Regions from separate parts of the Streptomyces sp. NPDC018610 genome, predicted to be linked through region 3. Evidence: riboswitches for the same ligand, from Rfam matches in the RefSeq annotation. Region 3 holds a riboswitch; each other region holds the start of a gene.
The links. Region 3 has a riboswitch for cobalamin ahead of metE (5-methyltetrahydropteroyltriglutamate--homocysteine S-methyltransferase). Riboswitches for the same ligand answer to the same signal wherever they lie in the genome.
Positions count from the first base shown of each region.

Region 1: another riboswitch for cobalamin. It lies ahead of ACH5A8_RS02550 (prenyltransferase/squalene oxidase repeat-containing protein); the one in region 3 lies ahead of metE (5-methyltetrahydropteroyltriglutamate--homocysteine S-methyltransferase).
Region 2: another riboswitch for cobalamin. It lies ahead of ACH5A8_RS27585 (ribonucleoside-diphosphate reductase subunit alpha); the one in region 3 lies ahead of metE (5-methyltetrahydropteroyltriglutamate--homocysteine S-methyltransferase).
Region 4: another riboswitch for cobalamin. It lies ahead of ACH5A8_RS25655 (HoxN/HupN/NixA family nickel/cobalt transporter); the one in region 3 lies ahead of metE (5-methyltetrahydropteroyltriglutamate--homocysteine S-methyltransferase).

Region 1 covers NZ_JBISAL010000001.1:564,635-568,159, reverse strand. The annotation lists gene ACH5A8_RS02555 (SCO2322 family protein) at 1-234, opposite strand, end outside; gene ACH5A8_RS02550 (prenyltransferase/squalene oxidase repeat-containing protein) at 231-1,469, opposite strand; cobalamin riboswitch at 1,580-1,712, opposite strand; TPP riboswitch at 1,813-1,992, shown strand; gene ACH5A8_RS02545 (TetR family transcriptional regulator) at 1,995-2,729, opposite strand; gene ACH5A8_RS02540 (glycosyltransferase family 4 protein) at 2,939-3,525, shown strand, end outside.
Region 2 covers NZ_JBISAL010000011.1:252,475-255,999, forward strand. The annotation lists gene ACH5A8_RS27585 (ribonucleoside-diphosphate reductase subunit alpha) at 1-1,874, opposite strand, end outside; cobalamin riboswitch at 1,995-2,149, opposite strand; gene mctP (monocarboxylate uptake permease MctP) at 2,386-3,525, opposite strand, start outside.
Region 3 covers NZ_JBISAL010000002.1:331,120-334,644, reverse strand. The annotation lists gene metE (5-methyltetrahydropteroyltriglutamate--homocysteine S-methyltransferase) at 1-2,116, opposite strand, end outside; cobalamin riboswitch at 2,283-2,511, opposite strand; gene ACH5A8_RS06875 (3-hydroxybutyryl-CoA dehydrogenase) at 2,705-3,525, opposite strand, start outside.
Region 4 covers NZ_JBISAL010000010.1:240,672-244,196, forward strand. The annotation lists gene ACH5A8_RS25650 (esterase/lipase family protein) at 1-242, shown strand, start outside; gene ACH5A8_RS25655 (HoxN/HupN/NixA family nickel/cobalt transporter) at 929-2,020, opposite strand; cobalamin riboswitch at 2,048-2,258, opposite strand; gene ACH5A8_RS25660 (ArsR/SmtB family transcription factor) at 2,339-2,704, shown strand; gene ACH5A8_RS25665 (hydrophobic protein) at 3,148-3,306, opposite strand.

The DNA.
Region 1 (3,525 bases), on a different contig from region 3:
GGCGTCCTGGGAGTCCTCGCTCACCGCGAAGCGCATGCCCTGCACGTCGCCGTCCGAGGGGCGGGCCGTCGAGGGGCCCTGGGTGGCGTACGTCCACCGGTCGCCGTCGCGGTCCCAGAAGGACCAGTAGCGGTAGCCGACGGCCTGCGCCGGCCCCGCGCCCGCCGCCACCAGCAGGGCGGCGGCCAGGAGCAGGACCGGCAGTGCGGACAGCGCGCGCGGGCGGCCGGTCACGGCCGGCGCCCCTGCGCGTTCCCGCGCCGGGTCAGCATGAATCCGACGGCGATGACGACGAGGAGGAAGGCGCCCCCGGCCCACCACACGGCGTGGTTGTCGCCGCTCTTCGACGGCGTGCCGTCCTCGGCGGCCTCGGGCGCGGCGGTGGCCTGCGGCGCGGGGCCCGTGGCGTCGAGCGCCTTCACCAGGTCCAGGCCGCCGAAGTCGCGCGGGTCGGTGCCGGTGGCGTGGGCGGCGAGGACGAGCTGGGCGTAGGCGGCGGGTCCGCCCTGCCTGGCCCACGCCTCGGAGTGCTTCTCCAGCCACTCCAGCGGCTTCCTCGCCCGCGCGGCCCCGCCCTGCGCGGACAGGGCGACGACGGCGTCGGCGGTGTTGCCGTAGTCCGGCTGGGCGGTGGCGCCGGGCAGGACGGAGGTGAGGTAGCCGTGCTCGGCGACGGCGTGCGCGAGGTAGGCGGCGCCGTTGGCGGCGGCCTGCGCGGCGGTCGGCTTGCCGGAGCCGGCGCACCGGGCGGCCTCGCCCGTGCCCTTGCCCGCGGTGGCCGCCAAGCCCTGGCCGAGGGCGGCGACGACACCGGCGGCCGTCGCGTCCGCGTTGGCGGCCAGCTCGCCCTTCTTGTCCGGCTGGTAGGCGAACGCGCCCGCGCCGTCACCCGAGCACGGCAGGGCGAGGCCGAGCAGCGCGTCGTAAGGGGACTTGCCGTCCTTCAGGACGGTGGCGGGCTTCTCGCCGACGGCGCTGAGCGCGCCGATGACGACCGAGGTGGAGTTGGTGTCGCTGGGCCCGCCGGGCGTGTAGCCCCAGCCGCCGTCCTTGTTCTGCGCGGACTTCAGCCAGGCGAGGGCCTTGCCGGTGGCGGCGTCGTGGCCGCCGAGCGCGGCGAGGGCCTGGACGGCGGCGGCCGTGCTGTTGGTGTCGACCATCACCTTGGCGTCGCAGGCGCGGGCCGGCTCGGCGCGGAAGGCGGCGAACGCGCCGTTCGCGCACTGCTGTCCGGTCAGCCAGTCCACCGCCCGCGCGGCGGGCCGCACACCGGCCGTGTGCTGGGCGAGCAGGGCGAGGGACTGGCGCCAGACGCCGTCGTACTCGGGGTCGGTGCTGCCGTAGAGCCCGGAGGGCAGGGCGGCCGGCCTGGAGGGGGAGGAGGACGGCGAACCGGCGGCGAAGGCGGGCGTCGGTATGCCGATCACGGCGACGGCGGCCAGGGCCGCGGCGCAGCGGCAGATGTTCATGATCGGCGGATGCCTCTCCCTGTGGGGAGCCTGGCAGCACGGGGCACCCCCGCGGCTCGGGCTCCGTATACCTCGACGGTGCCGTGCGGCGGCGGGCGCCGGCGCACGTGAGCCGGTCACGCGTACGAGGCAGTCCGGCTCGCCGCGTCGGGAGCGGCTCACGGTTGCGGGTCAGCGCCGGATTCGCACCGGCTTCCCCTGTACGGCTGTGATGACGACGCCGCCACTCTACCGGCCCGTGGTAAGGCCCCCGAGGGGCGGCCACGGCTCCGTCGATCGACCGATTTTCCTGGTTCTGTGGGGTTGCGTACCGGTTCGGGAGGGCTATTCTGGAAGTGGCCTACGAGGCGAGTGAGGGAGTTCGACCGGAGTAGCCGACTTTGGCGAGACGCTGAGGCATCCGCCGGGGCCGACGTCGACGGTCGGGCTGAGAGGCCGGAAAGCCGCAAGGACTGGGCAGGACGGCGACCCCCAAGTACCTGATCCGGACAATGCCGGCGAAGGGAACCCGTCTCGTAGGTTTTCTCATGCCCTGGGCGCCACTGGACCCGCATGGGTGGCCGCGTCCGCGGCCGCGCTGGTGGCCGTGCCCGGCGAGGACCCGGACCGTGCCTGCCCCGCCGGTGTCCTCGACCCGGAGTCCGGCTCCGGCCCCGGTTCCGTCAGGCCGATCAGCCGGCACGCCGTCGCTATGTCCGTCTCGACCTGGGCGGCCGAGGCGCGGCCGGCGAGCCAGGTGATCAGGGCCGAGTGCCAGGTGTGCTCGATCACGCGGACCGCGGAGAGCTGTTCGCCGGTGGGCTCCTCGCGGCCCATCGCCTCCAGGATGATCGCCGTGGTCCGGCACAGGACCCGCTCCACCTCGGTGGCGACGCCGCTGTCCGCGAAGGTCAGGGCGCGGACCATCGCGTCGGCGAGCCGGGGTTCGCGCTGGAGGGCGCGGAAGGTGCGGATCAGGGTCTCCGTCACCCGTTCGGCGGCACTCGCGCCGGCCGGCGGCTTCTCGCGCAGCGTGCCGTGCATCCGCCCCAGCTGGTCGTGCATCGTGGCCACCAGCAGGTGCACCTTCGAGGGGAAGTACCGGTAGAGCGTGCCGAGCGCGACCTGCGAGGACTCCGCCACCTCGCGCATCTGCACCGCCTCGAAGCCGCCCCGGCAGGCCAGCTCGGCGCTCGCGTCCAGGATGCGGCGCCGGCGGGCCTCCTGCCGCTCGCTGAGGGGCGCCGAGTGAGCGCGCGTGGCGCGGGTTTCCGCAGGCATGGGTCCCGTTCCGTGACAGTCGGTGAGGGCGTGCGACCAGACAGCATGCCAGGGCCGCGGCCGTGGCGTGAATCACCCGATCCACCGCCTTGCGGCGAGGCTACCTGCCGGTAGATTCGGAGCCTCCTGGACGATCAAGTCTGAAACTTGTTCTAGATCGACGACCCGACGTAGTCTCGCGGGACAGCGCAGTCAGAAGGGGGCCCGGAGTGTCCGCTGAGGCCAGTCAGGCGGGGTCCCCGGAGGGCGTCGCCGCCGACGGCGAGCGACCGCTCAGGATCGCGCTCCTCACCTACAAGGGAAACCCGTTCTGCGGCGGCCAGGGCGTCTACGTCCGTCACCTCTCCCGGGAGCTGGCCCGCCTCGGCCACCGGGTGGAGGTCATCGGGGCCCAGCCCTACCCCGTGCTCGACGTCCTCGACGGCGCCCCCGGCGACCGCCTGGGCCTGACCGAGCTGCCCAGCCTCGACCTCTACCGCCAGCCGGACCCCTTCCGCACGCCGGGGCGCGACGAGTACCGCGACTGGATCGACGCGCTGGAGGTCGCCACCATGTGGACCGGCGGCTTCCCCGAGCCGCTCACCTTCTCCCTGCGCGCCCGTCGCCATCTGCGCGGACGGCGCGGCGAGTTCGACGTCGTGCACGACAACCAGACGCTCGGCTACGGACTCCTCGGCGACGTCGGCGCCCCCTTGGTGACCACGATCCACCACCCCATCACCGTGGACCGGCAGCTGGAGCTGGACGCCGCCGAGACCCGGCAGCGGCGGTGGTCCGTACGCCGCTGGTACGCCTT
Region 2 (3,525 bases), on a different contig from region 3:
TGCGGCTCGATGCACTCGTAGACGCCGGCGATCGAGGCGATGGTGGCGGTCGGCGCGATCGCCAGCAGCAGCGAGTTGCGCATGCCGACGGACGCGATCCGCTCACGCAGCGCCGCCCACCGCTCGGGCCAGGTGAGGGAGACGTCGTAGTGGTCGGGGTGCAGCACGCCCCGGGCGGTGCGGGTCTTCTCCCAGGCCGGCAGCGGCCCGTGCCGCTCGGCGAGGTCGGTGGACGCCTCGTAGGCGGCGAGCATGATCCGCTCCGCGATACGGGTGGACAGGGCCTTCGCCTCGGCGGAGTCGAAGGGCACGCGCAGCTTGAAGAAGACGTCCTGCAGACCCATCGCGCCGAGGCCCACCGGCCGCCAGCGGGCGTTGGAGCGGCCCGCCTGCCCGGTCGGGTAGAAGTTGATGTCGACCACGCGGTCCAGGAAGGTCACGGCGGTGCGGACGGTCTCGTCCAGCCGGTCCCAGTCGATCTCCCCGCCGGTCACGAACGCGCCGAGGTTGACCGATCCCAGGTTGCACACCGCGGTCTCGCCGTCGTCGGTGACCTCCAGGATCTCCGTGCACAGGTTCGAGGAGTGAATGACGTGGCCCGGCTCGGCCGTCTGGTTGGCGGTGCGGTTGGCGGCGTCCTTGAAGGTCATCCAGCCGTTGCCGGTCTGCGCGAGGGTGCGCATCATGCGGCCGTACAGCTCGCGGGCCGGCATGGTCTTGCGGGCCAGGCCCCTCGCCTCGGCGGCGCGGTAGGCGGCGTCGAACTCCGCGCCCCACAGGTCCACCAGCTCGGGCACGTCCGCGGGGGAGAACAGCGACCACGGCGCGTCCGCGTTCACCCGGCGCATGAACTCGTCCGGGACCCAGTGCGCCAGGTTGAGGTTGTGGGTGCGGCGGGCGTCCTCGCCGGTGTTGTCCCGCAGCTCCAGGAACTCCTCGATGTCCGAGTGCCAGGTCTCCAGGTAGACCGCCGCGGCGCCCTTGCGCCGGCCGCCCTGGTTCACCGCGGCCACCGAGGCGTCCAGGGTCTTCAGGAACGGCACGATGCCGTTGGAGTGGCCGTTGGTGCCGCGGATCAGCGAACCGCGCGAGCGCACGCGGGAGTAGGCGATGCCGATGCCGCCGGCGTGCTTGGACAGGCGGGCCACCTGGTGGTAGCGGTCGTAGATGCTGTCCAGCTCGTCCTGCGGGGAGTCGAGCAGGTAGCAGGAGGACATCTGGGGGTGCCGGGTGCCGGAGTTGAAGAGCGTGGGGGAGGAGGGCAGGTAGTCGAGGCGGCTCATGAGCCCGTAGAGCGCCGCGACCTCGTCCACGGAGCGGGCGGTGTCGTCCTCGGCGAGGCCGCTCGCCACCCGCAGCATGAAGTGCTGGGGCGTCTCGATCACCTTGCGGGTGATCGGGTGCCGCAGGAGGTAGCGGCTGTGCAGGGTGCGCAGGCCGAAGTAGCCGAAGCGGTCGTCGGCGGCCGGGTCGGCCAGCGCGTCGAGACGCTCGGCGTGCCGACGCACGAAGTCCGCGGTCCGGTCGGCGATCAGCCCCTCGCGGTGGCCCACGGCGACGGACTCGGTGAAGCGGGTGACGCCCTGCGAGCCGGCCTCGGCGCGGATGGTGAGGGTCAGCAGCCTGGCCGCCAGCCGGGAGTAGGCGGGGTCCTCGGAGATGAGCCCGGCGGACGCCTCGGTGGCCAGCTCGCGCAACTCGGCCTCGTCGGCGTGCGCGGAGCGGCCGCGCAGCGCGGCGGCGGCGACCCGGCCGGGGTCGGCGTCGGGGAGGTCGGTGGTCAGCTCGGTCAGGGTCCGCAGCAGCGCGGCACCGGGACCGTCGGTCTCCAAGCGGTCCTCGACTGAAGCCGGATCCGCAGGCGCGATGGTCACTTGGGGCTCTCCCTCGCTCGGCACGAGGCCTCGTCGAGGGCATGCGGCAGCACACGAGCGCACGCGGCGTCGCGTCCACCGGCCCATTCCACGAGGCCCGGACGTCGGCACCCGGACCGGACGGCCGGGTGCGCTGTCGGCAGGTCCTCGGACTGACGCACGTACACGGCGATCAGGGCACATGTGTACGTGTACACCGTTGCGGGACAGTTCCGGATTCGCACCGGATTCCCCTGCGGCGACAGCGAGGACGAGCATACATCTTGTGCCGGGTGGTGAAGCCACCCCCATATGTTGTGTCGTGGTGACTGCGCAGCGTGTCAGAGGGGCAACGCGAGGGTGAGCGGGGAGAGGCGCCCGCGGGCCTCCCCGAAGCCCGCCGGCCCGCCCCTGGGACGGGCCTGGACCCCGCTGTGCGGGGGCGGCGGCGCGCCGCCGGACTCCGGGCCGCCCCGGTACGGCGACGGGCCGCCGGAGAGCCCTCCGGCGGCCCGTCGGCTGTCCGCCGGGATCAGTGGGCGCTGCCGGCCGTGGCCGGCGGCAGCTCCACCGCGACCCCGGCGTCGCCCGCGTCCTTCGTGTAGTCCTCGGGGCTGGTCTCGTCGACGCCCTCGGGCGCCTTCAGCGCCCTGAGGACGAAGGTCAGGACCACCGCGACGACCACGTTGAGCACGAACGCCGTCATGCCGATGTAGCCGATCTCGCCGATGCCCGGGATCTCCTTGGCCGAGCCGCCGAAGTGCTTCTGCGTGGGCGAGGCGACACCGTAGGCCGCGAGGGTGCCGTAGACCATGCCGACCGCCCAGCCGGCCAGCAGCGCCCAGCGGTGGAACCAGCGGGTGAACAGGCCGCCCACCAGGGCCGGGAAGGTCTGCAGGATCCAGATCCCGCCCAGCAGCTGGAAGTTGATGGCGACCGTCTTGTCCATGGTCAGGACGAAGACCAGCGCGCCGACCTTCACCAGCAGCGAGACGATCTTGGAGACCCGGGTCTCCTCCTTGGCCGTCGCGTCCGGCTTGATGAAGTCCTTGTAGATGTTGCGGGTGAAAAGGTTCGCCGCCGCGATCGACATGATGGCCGCCGGCACCAGCGCGCCGATGCCGATGGCCGCGAAGGCGATGCCCGTGAACCAGTCCGGGAACATGTCCTCGAACAGCTGCGGAATGGCCAGCTGGCCGTTCTGGACCTTGACGCCCGCCGCGATCGCCATGAAGCCCAGCAGCGCGAGCAGGCCCAGCATCAGCGAGTACAGCGGCAGGATCGTGGTGTTGCGGCGGATCACCTCACGGCTCTTCGAGGAGAGCGTCGCGGTGATCGAGTGCGGGTACATGAACAGCGCGAGCGCGGAGCCCAGGGCCAGCGTGGCGTACGTCCACTGGCTCGCCTCTCCCGGTACGACGGCGCCGCGCGGCTTCCCGGTGGCGGGGTTGGTCTGGCTGAAGGCGTCGGCGGCCTTCGCGAAGATGTCGTCGAACCCGCCCAGCTTGATCGGGATGTAGATGATCGCGACCGCGATGACGATGTAGATGAGCGCGTCCTTCACGAACGCGATCAGCGCCGGCGCGCGCAGGCCCGAGGAGTACGTGTAGGCCGCCAGCACGCCGAACGCGATCAGCAGCGGCAGGTCCTTGACGAACGCGTTGGTGTTCTC
Region 3 (3,525 bases):
ACACACCGGGGCCGGCCTCGCGGGGGTAGTTGTGGGCGGCGAGTTCGCGGGCGACCTGCATGTGGGAGCGGGCGGCCTCCAGGCTGATGACGTCGGCGTCGAGGTCGTCGATCGCTTGGACGATGTCGCCGAACTCGGCGTAGCACATGTGGGTGTGGATCTGGGTGTCCGGGCGGACCCCACTGGTGGTGAGGCGGAAGGCTTCGGTCGCCCAGTCCAGGTACTCGGCCCGGTCGGCGGCGCGCAGGGGGAGGGTCTCACGTAGTGCGGGTTCATCCACCTGGATCACCGATGTCCCATCCGCCTCCAGGTCATTGACTTCGTCGCGCAGGGCGAGGGCGACCTGGCGGGCGGTGTCGGCGAGGGGCTGGTCGTCGCGGACGAAGGACCAGGCGAGCATGGTGACCGGGCCGGTGAGCATGCCCTTGACCGGCCGGTCGGTGAGGGACTGGGCGTACGTCGTCCAGCGGACGGTCATCGGCTCGGGGCGGGAGATGTCACCGGCCAGGATCGGCGGGCGGACGTAGCGGGTGCCGTAGGACTGGACCCAGCCGTGCTGGGTGGCGAGGTAGCCGGTGAGCTGCTCGGCGAAGTACTGGACCATGTCGTTGCGCTCGGCCTCGCCGTGCACCAGGACGTCCAGGCCGGTCTTCTCCTGGAAGGTGATCACCTCCTCGATCTCCGCCTTGATCCGTTCCTCGTAGCCGACCGTGTCGATGCGGCCGGCGCGCAGGTCGGCGCGTGCCGCGCGCAGTTCGCCGGTCTGCGGGAAGGACCCGATGGTCGTGGTCGGCAGGAGGGGCAGGCGGAGGTGGGCGCGCTGGGCCGCGCAGCGTTCGGCGTAGGGCTGGGAGCGGCGGGCGTCGGCGTCGGTGACCGCGGCGGCGCGGGAGCGCACGGCCGGGTCGTGGGTGATGCGCGAGCCTGCCCGGGAGGCGAGGTCGGCACGGTTGGCGGCCAGTTCGGCGGTGATCGTGTCGGTGCCCTGGGCGAGGCCCTTGGCGAGGGTGACGACCTCGCGCGTCTTCTGCCGGGCGAAGGCGAGCCAGCGCAGGATCTGCGGCTCGATGTCCCGTTCCGCGGTGGCGTCGAGCGGGACGTGCAGCAGGGAGCAGGAGGCGGCCACGTCGACGCGGTCCGCCAGTCCGAGCAGGGTGCCCAGGGTGGAGAGGGACCTGGCCAGGTCGTTGGCCCAGATGTTGCGGCCGTTGACGACTCCGGCGACCAGGCGTTTGCCGGGCAGGCCGCCGACGGCGGCGAGGTCGTCCAGGTTGGCGGAGGCGGCCTCGGTGAAGTCCAGGGCCAGGCCCTCGACCGGGGCTTTGGCGAGTACCGGGAGGGCCTCGCCGAGCCGGTCGAAGTAGGACGCTACGAGGAGCTTGGGCCGGTCGGTGAGGGCGCCGAGGTCGCGGTAGGCGCGGGTGACTGCGTTGAGTTCGGCCGGTGTGCGGTCCTGGACGAGGGCGGGCTCGTCCAGCTGGACCCACTCCGCGCCCGCGGCCCGCAGGTCGGCGAGGACTTCGGCGTACACCGGCAGCAGGCGGTCCAGCAGGGTGAGCGGCTCGAAGTCGCTCGGGGCACCGGGTGCGGGCTTGGCCAGCAGGAGGTAGGTGACCGGGCCCACCAGCACGGGTCGGGCGGTGAGGCCCAGGGTCAGGGCCTCCTTCAGCTCGGCGACCTGCTTGGCCGCGTCGGCGGCGAAGACCGTGTCCGGACCCAGTTCTGGTACCAGGTAGTGGTAGTTGGTGTCGAACCACTTGGTCATCTCCAGCGGCGCGACGTCCTGGGTGCCGCGGGCCATCGCGAAGTACCCGCCGAGCGGATCGGCGTCCACGGCCTCCCGGTGGCGGGCGGGGATGGCGCCGACCATGACGGTGGTGTCCAGGACATGGTCGTAGTACGAGAAGTCGCCCGTGGGCACCTCGTCGATGCCGGCCTCGGCGAGCTGCTGCCAGTTCGTACGGCGCAGGTCGGCGGCGGTGGCGTGGAGGGCGTCGGCGGTGATGCGGCCCTTCCAGTAGCCCTCGATCGCCTTCTTCAGTTCCCGGCTCTGTCCCTGGCGGGGGTAGCCGTACACGGTGGCGCGTGCTGCCGCGGCTGCGGGCTTGGTGGTCACGGAGATCTCCTTCGCGAGATGAATCCCTGAGATCCCGGGGACGGGACGAGAGCGCGAAGGGGTGACGGAACCGGACGGGTACGAGCCCGCGCGGCACAGCGCGGTCCTCCGCCTGGTACGGTCGCCGACCCGCCCTCGAGGTCACCGGGATGTCCGCGCACGAGTGGTTCGCACACGGGCAGTTGGCAGGTCTTCGGACTCGCGGGCGCGTCTCGTCGTACGAAGTCGTACGAGACACCTACTGGCCGTCGCTTCCCAAGCCCTGCCGGGCCCAGTGCGTATGACGGCGGTCGTTCCCGCTCACCGCTGCGGGGCAGTCCCGGATTCCCACCGGGTTCCCTCTTACGACGCATCCCGCCTGGCGGACGGGGCGAACCAGCTGCACCGGCCAGCCTACGGGGTCACCGTCAGAGAAGAGAGCAGCACGTCCGTCATCTGGACGGTGAGGCGGCCCACATCGCGCCGTACGGTCCACAGGGCGGGAAGCCTGCTGCACACGCGCTTCCCGCCCTTCCCCTGTCACTCCGCGCGGGGACCCTCACACCTGTGGCGGCACGAGCTCCTCAGCCCCCGCGTCGTAGGAGGCCCTCAGACCCGGTTGTAGCAGTGGAACCCCCGGCCGGTCTTCCTGCCGAGCAGTCCCGCCTCCACCATCCGTTGGAGCAGCGGCGGAGGCGCGTAGAGCGGCTCCCGGAACTCGGCGTACAGCGACTCGGCGATCAAGGCGACGGTGTCCAGGCCGATCAGGTCCGCCAGCCTCAGCGGGCCCATCGGGTGAGCGCAGCCCAGCTCCATGCCGGTGTCGATGTCGGCGGCAGTGGCGAAGCCGGACTCCGCCATGCGGATCGCCGACAAGAGATAGGGGATGAGCAGCGCGTTGACGACGAACCCGGCCCGGTCCCGGGAACGGATGACGGACTTGCCGAGCACGCGGGCCGCGAAGTCCTCGACGATGGCGGTCGTGTCGGCCGATGTATGCAGCGATGTCACCACCTCCACCAGTGGCAGCACGGGGACAGGGTTGAAGAAGTGCAGTCCCACGACCCGGTCCGCGCGGCTCGTGGCCATGCCGAGCCGCATGATCGGGAGGGAGGACGTGTTGGTGGCGAGAACGGCGGCAGGGTCCTCGATGATCTTGTCGAGAGCGGCGAACACCTCCGTCTTGGCGTCCGCGTTCTCCACGACGGCTTCGACGACGAGCTGCCGGTCGGCCAGGTCCTCCAGATCGCCGGTGAAGACGAGCCGGGTGAGGGCGTCCTGCGCGGCAGCCTGCTCCAGCTTGCCCCGCCCTACGGCGCGGTCCAGCGAGGCCGCCACCCGGTCCCGTGCGGCTCGGGCCGCGACCGCGTCCACCTCGCACACCACGGTGTCGAGCCCGGCCCGTGCGCACACCTCGGCGATACCGGCGC
Region 4 (3,525 bases), on a different contig from region 3:
CCCTCAACAAGGTCATCGGTCTCGGCGTCGACAACCCGGTCAAGGACCACTGCTTCGTCCCGGCCGTCAGCGCGGTCGCCCTCTGCGGCCTTGACACCCACGAAGACCTGTACACGGACATCGACTCCCTCGACCCGGACGAGGCGCGGGTCGACGACTACCTCTGCGCGACGCAGAACGAACGCCACACCAAGGTCACCGAGGAACTCTGCAGCTGGCTTTTGGACCGCCTGCCCAACTGACCGAACCGGGCACCGAGCAGATCACGGAAAAAGCAGCCGGGCCGGACACAGGACACTGTGTCCGGCCCCGCTCATGACGCCCAGCTCACCCAGGCCACCGACACAACCCGTTCCAGGTAGTCCCTTCGAAACGCTCGTCGCCACCGGAACGCACGGGCACACAAGGGCCCGGGCCCCGGCAGTCGCGATGCCGGGCCGCGCCGGTGGGGCGTCGGCCGGGTCAGGCAGCGGGACTGAGGACCAGGGTGGGGGCGGCGGCCCGTGGCCCGGTGGACCGTCGCCGGCCGATGCTGCCGCCGGCGGTGCCCGGCGGCGGCATCGGCCGGCGATGGCTCCGCTCCAGCAGCGGCCAGACGCCCCTATGCAGGTGTCCGTGATGACGGATAGCCCACCGCGGTGCTACTGCGAGGGTTGCGGCCACACGCTCACCTGCGCCATTTCGCCGGCGTGGAAGCGGTGAGCCTCACCGGCTGACGGCGCGCCTTCAGCAGCCGCTGCACGGCTCTGCACAAGACGGCGGTCTCAGCCTACGACTCCGGGCACAGACGGGTGATCGGTCGCAGCTCGTGTCCGCCTCCGGGCTGTGGTGCACGGCTGGTGGAACGACCGGGCGGCCACGGATCGGAATCGCCCGCTTCTGCGTCATCCGCCGCGGCCCGTTCCCCGGGATCACACCCCGCCGGTCGTCAGCCGCCGTCGGCGAGACGGGCGGCCCACTTCTGCTCCACCTTGGCCAGTCGCCAGTACCCCAGCGCGGCCGCCCACACGACCACGAACAGGCCGACGATGATGTACCCGACGTTGTCCAGGTCCAGGTCGGCGATCCAGCCGGTCACCGCATCGCTCAGATCGAGCTTCTCGTGCAGCACCCCGACCAGTTCGATGGTCCCGATCAGGAAGGCAACCGCGATGGACAGGCCGGTGATGGTGAGGTTGTAGAACACCTTGCGCACCGGGTTGGAGAACGCCCACTGGTAGGCGAAGTTCATGAAGGTGCCGTCCAGCGTGTCGAACAGGCTCATGCCCGCGGCGAACAGCAGCGGCAGGCACAGGATCGCGTACCACGGCAGTCCGGCCGCGGCACCGCTGCCCGCCATCACCATCAGGGTGACCTCGGTGGCGGTGTCGAAGCCGAGGCCGAACAGGAAGCCCAGCGGGTACATCTGCCCGGGGCGCGTGATCGACTTGGTGAAACGGCCCAGGACACGGTTCATGAAGCCCCGGGAGTCCAGGTGCTGTTCGAGGGCGTCCTCGTCATACGTACCCGATCGCATCGCCCGAAAGACCCGCAGGATGCCGGCGAGCGCGACGAGGTTGAGCGCCGCGATGAGGTAGAGGAAGGTCCCGGAGACGGTCGTGCCGACCACGCCGAGCGTCTGGTGGGTGCGGGAGTCGTTGTCGAGCAGGGTGCCGGCGACGTGCGCGCCTCCGGCGACCAGGGCGGCCATGGCGATCACTACGCTGGAGTGGCCGAGGGCGAACCAGAAGCCGACCGAGATCGGCCGCTTGCCGTCGGCCATCAGTTTGCGGGTGGTGTTGTCGATGGCGGCGATGTGGTCGGCGTCGAAAGCGTGTCGCATGCCCAGCGTGTAGGCGGTCACGCCGAGGCCGATCCCGAACGCCTTGGAACCTGTCTCGTAGTGCCCCGGCACGACGAGCAGGAACAGGACGCCGAACGCCACGACGTGCAGCGCGGCGATCACCGTCAGGAGTCCGGCGGTTCGGACGGTGTCCTCACGCCGCCAGCGGAAAGGGGTCGGCCCGGTGGGCAGGGTCATGCGGTCACGCTCCAGCACCTCGTGGATCACTTCGTGAAGTGCCGTGGCCGGTCTCCTGGCTTACGGGTGCGCGCGTGTCCGTCCCGGTCTTCCCATCCGCCGGGCGGCGGACAGTGACCGTGCGCTGCTGGGACGGAAACTCCCCGATCACAGTGGCGAGGGCCGCTCCGGTCTGGATCCCTGCACCAGCGAGGGACCGTCACCGGTCTTCCCGAGCACCACGGCCCGGACACGATAGGAGGCTCCGCTCATTGCTGCATAGCTGCGCAGCCGTGCAGGTGCGCAAGATCACAATCGTCCGCCTGCGAAGATGGCCCCATGCACCTGGTCCCTTCAGAGCGCGCCGGCCGACGCAGCATCGACGGCCATCGGGTCTGCGACGCCATCGCCGCCATCGGTGAGCCCGGCCACGTCCACGCCTGGGCCGAGCGGTTCTCCCTGCTCTCCGACCCCGGACGCCTCGCCCTGCTCATGGCTCTGCACCGAACCGGCCCGCTCGCGGTGTCGGACCTCGCGATCGCGACCGGCATGAACGATCCCGCCGTCTCCCAGGCCCTGCGCCTGCTGCGCGCCGCCGGTGTCGTGGCGGGCGAGAAGGAGGGACGTGTGGTGCGCTACCGGATCGTCGACCCGATCACTTCCGACCTGCTGGAACGCTGCAAGCCACTTGGCCGGGCAATCTGACCGCCCGAGGAGCTCAGCCGGTGCTCGCCTCCACGCCGTCGGCATCGCGCCGCTTCGGCGAGCTGAGGGATCTCGCGGCACCCAGGTCCTCTCAGGGCGTGCCGCCTTCAGCGACATCAGACCAGTGTTCCTGGGCGACTTAAACCGCGAACCCATGGCCGCCTTCCTCGCCTGTCGCTTCGTCGGGTTCGGCATCCCGTGCGTGTCGGCGCGCCCTCACCGCGGGCGTCCCGGTTCGAGTGAGGTCGGGGGCGGAACGCGACATGGAGGCTGCGCGGGTTCCTGGCGCGCGTGTCCGCCCCGCCCCCGACTGCACCACACCTACCCCGAAATCCCTTCCGGACGCGTTCGCCCGATGCGGCCGCCGGCCATTCGTCGGACAAGCCGACAGGGCCCAGCCGTTGCCGACTGGGCCCTACCGGGGGGATGTGTTCGATGTCAGGTCACCATCGGTACCAGCGGCCGCGGCCGCCGCCTGCGTTGGTGGAGCGCATCACGAAGCCGAGCAGCCACACCACCAGGACGATCAGCGCCACCCGCCACAGGATCTTCAGGGCGAAGCCGGCACCGCGGCCTGGTCGCCCCCGCCTGAGCCGACCCAGCCGTCTGCCCGGCCCGGCCGTTGCCGGGCCGGGCGGGCGTGTGGTGGAGCAGCCCCTCACCCGGGGGCTGCTTCGGGGCTGTCCTCACGCACCGTGGGACCTGCCGCGCACACCACTCCTCGTGCCCGGCGGCCCAGGCCCCCGGAGGCGGGGCCATGGCGCCGTCGCGCATGTCGGCGTTGAGCGGGACGAGGAAGGCGGCGGTGCTCTCGTCCAGGC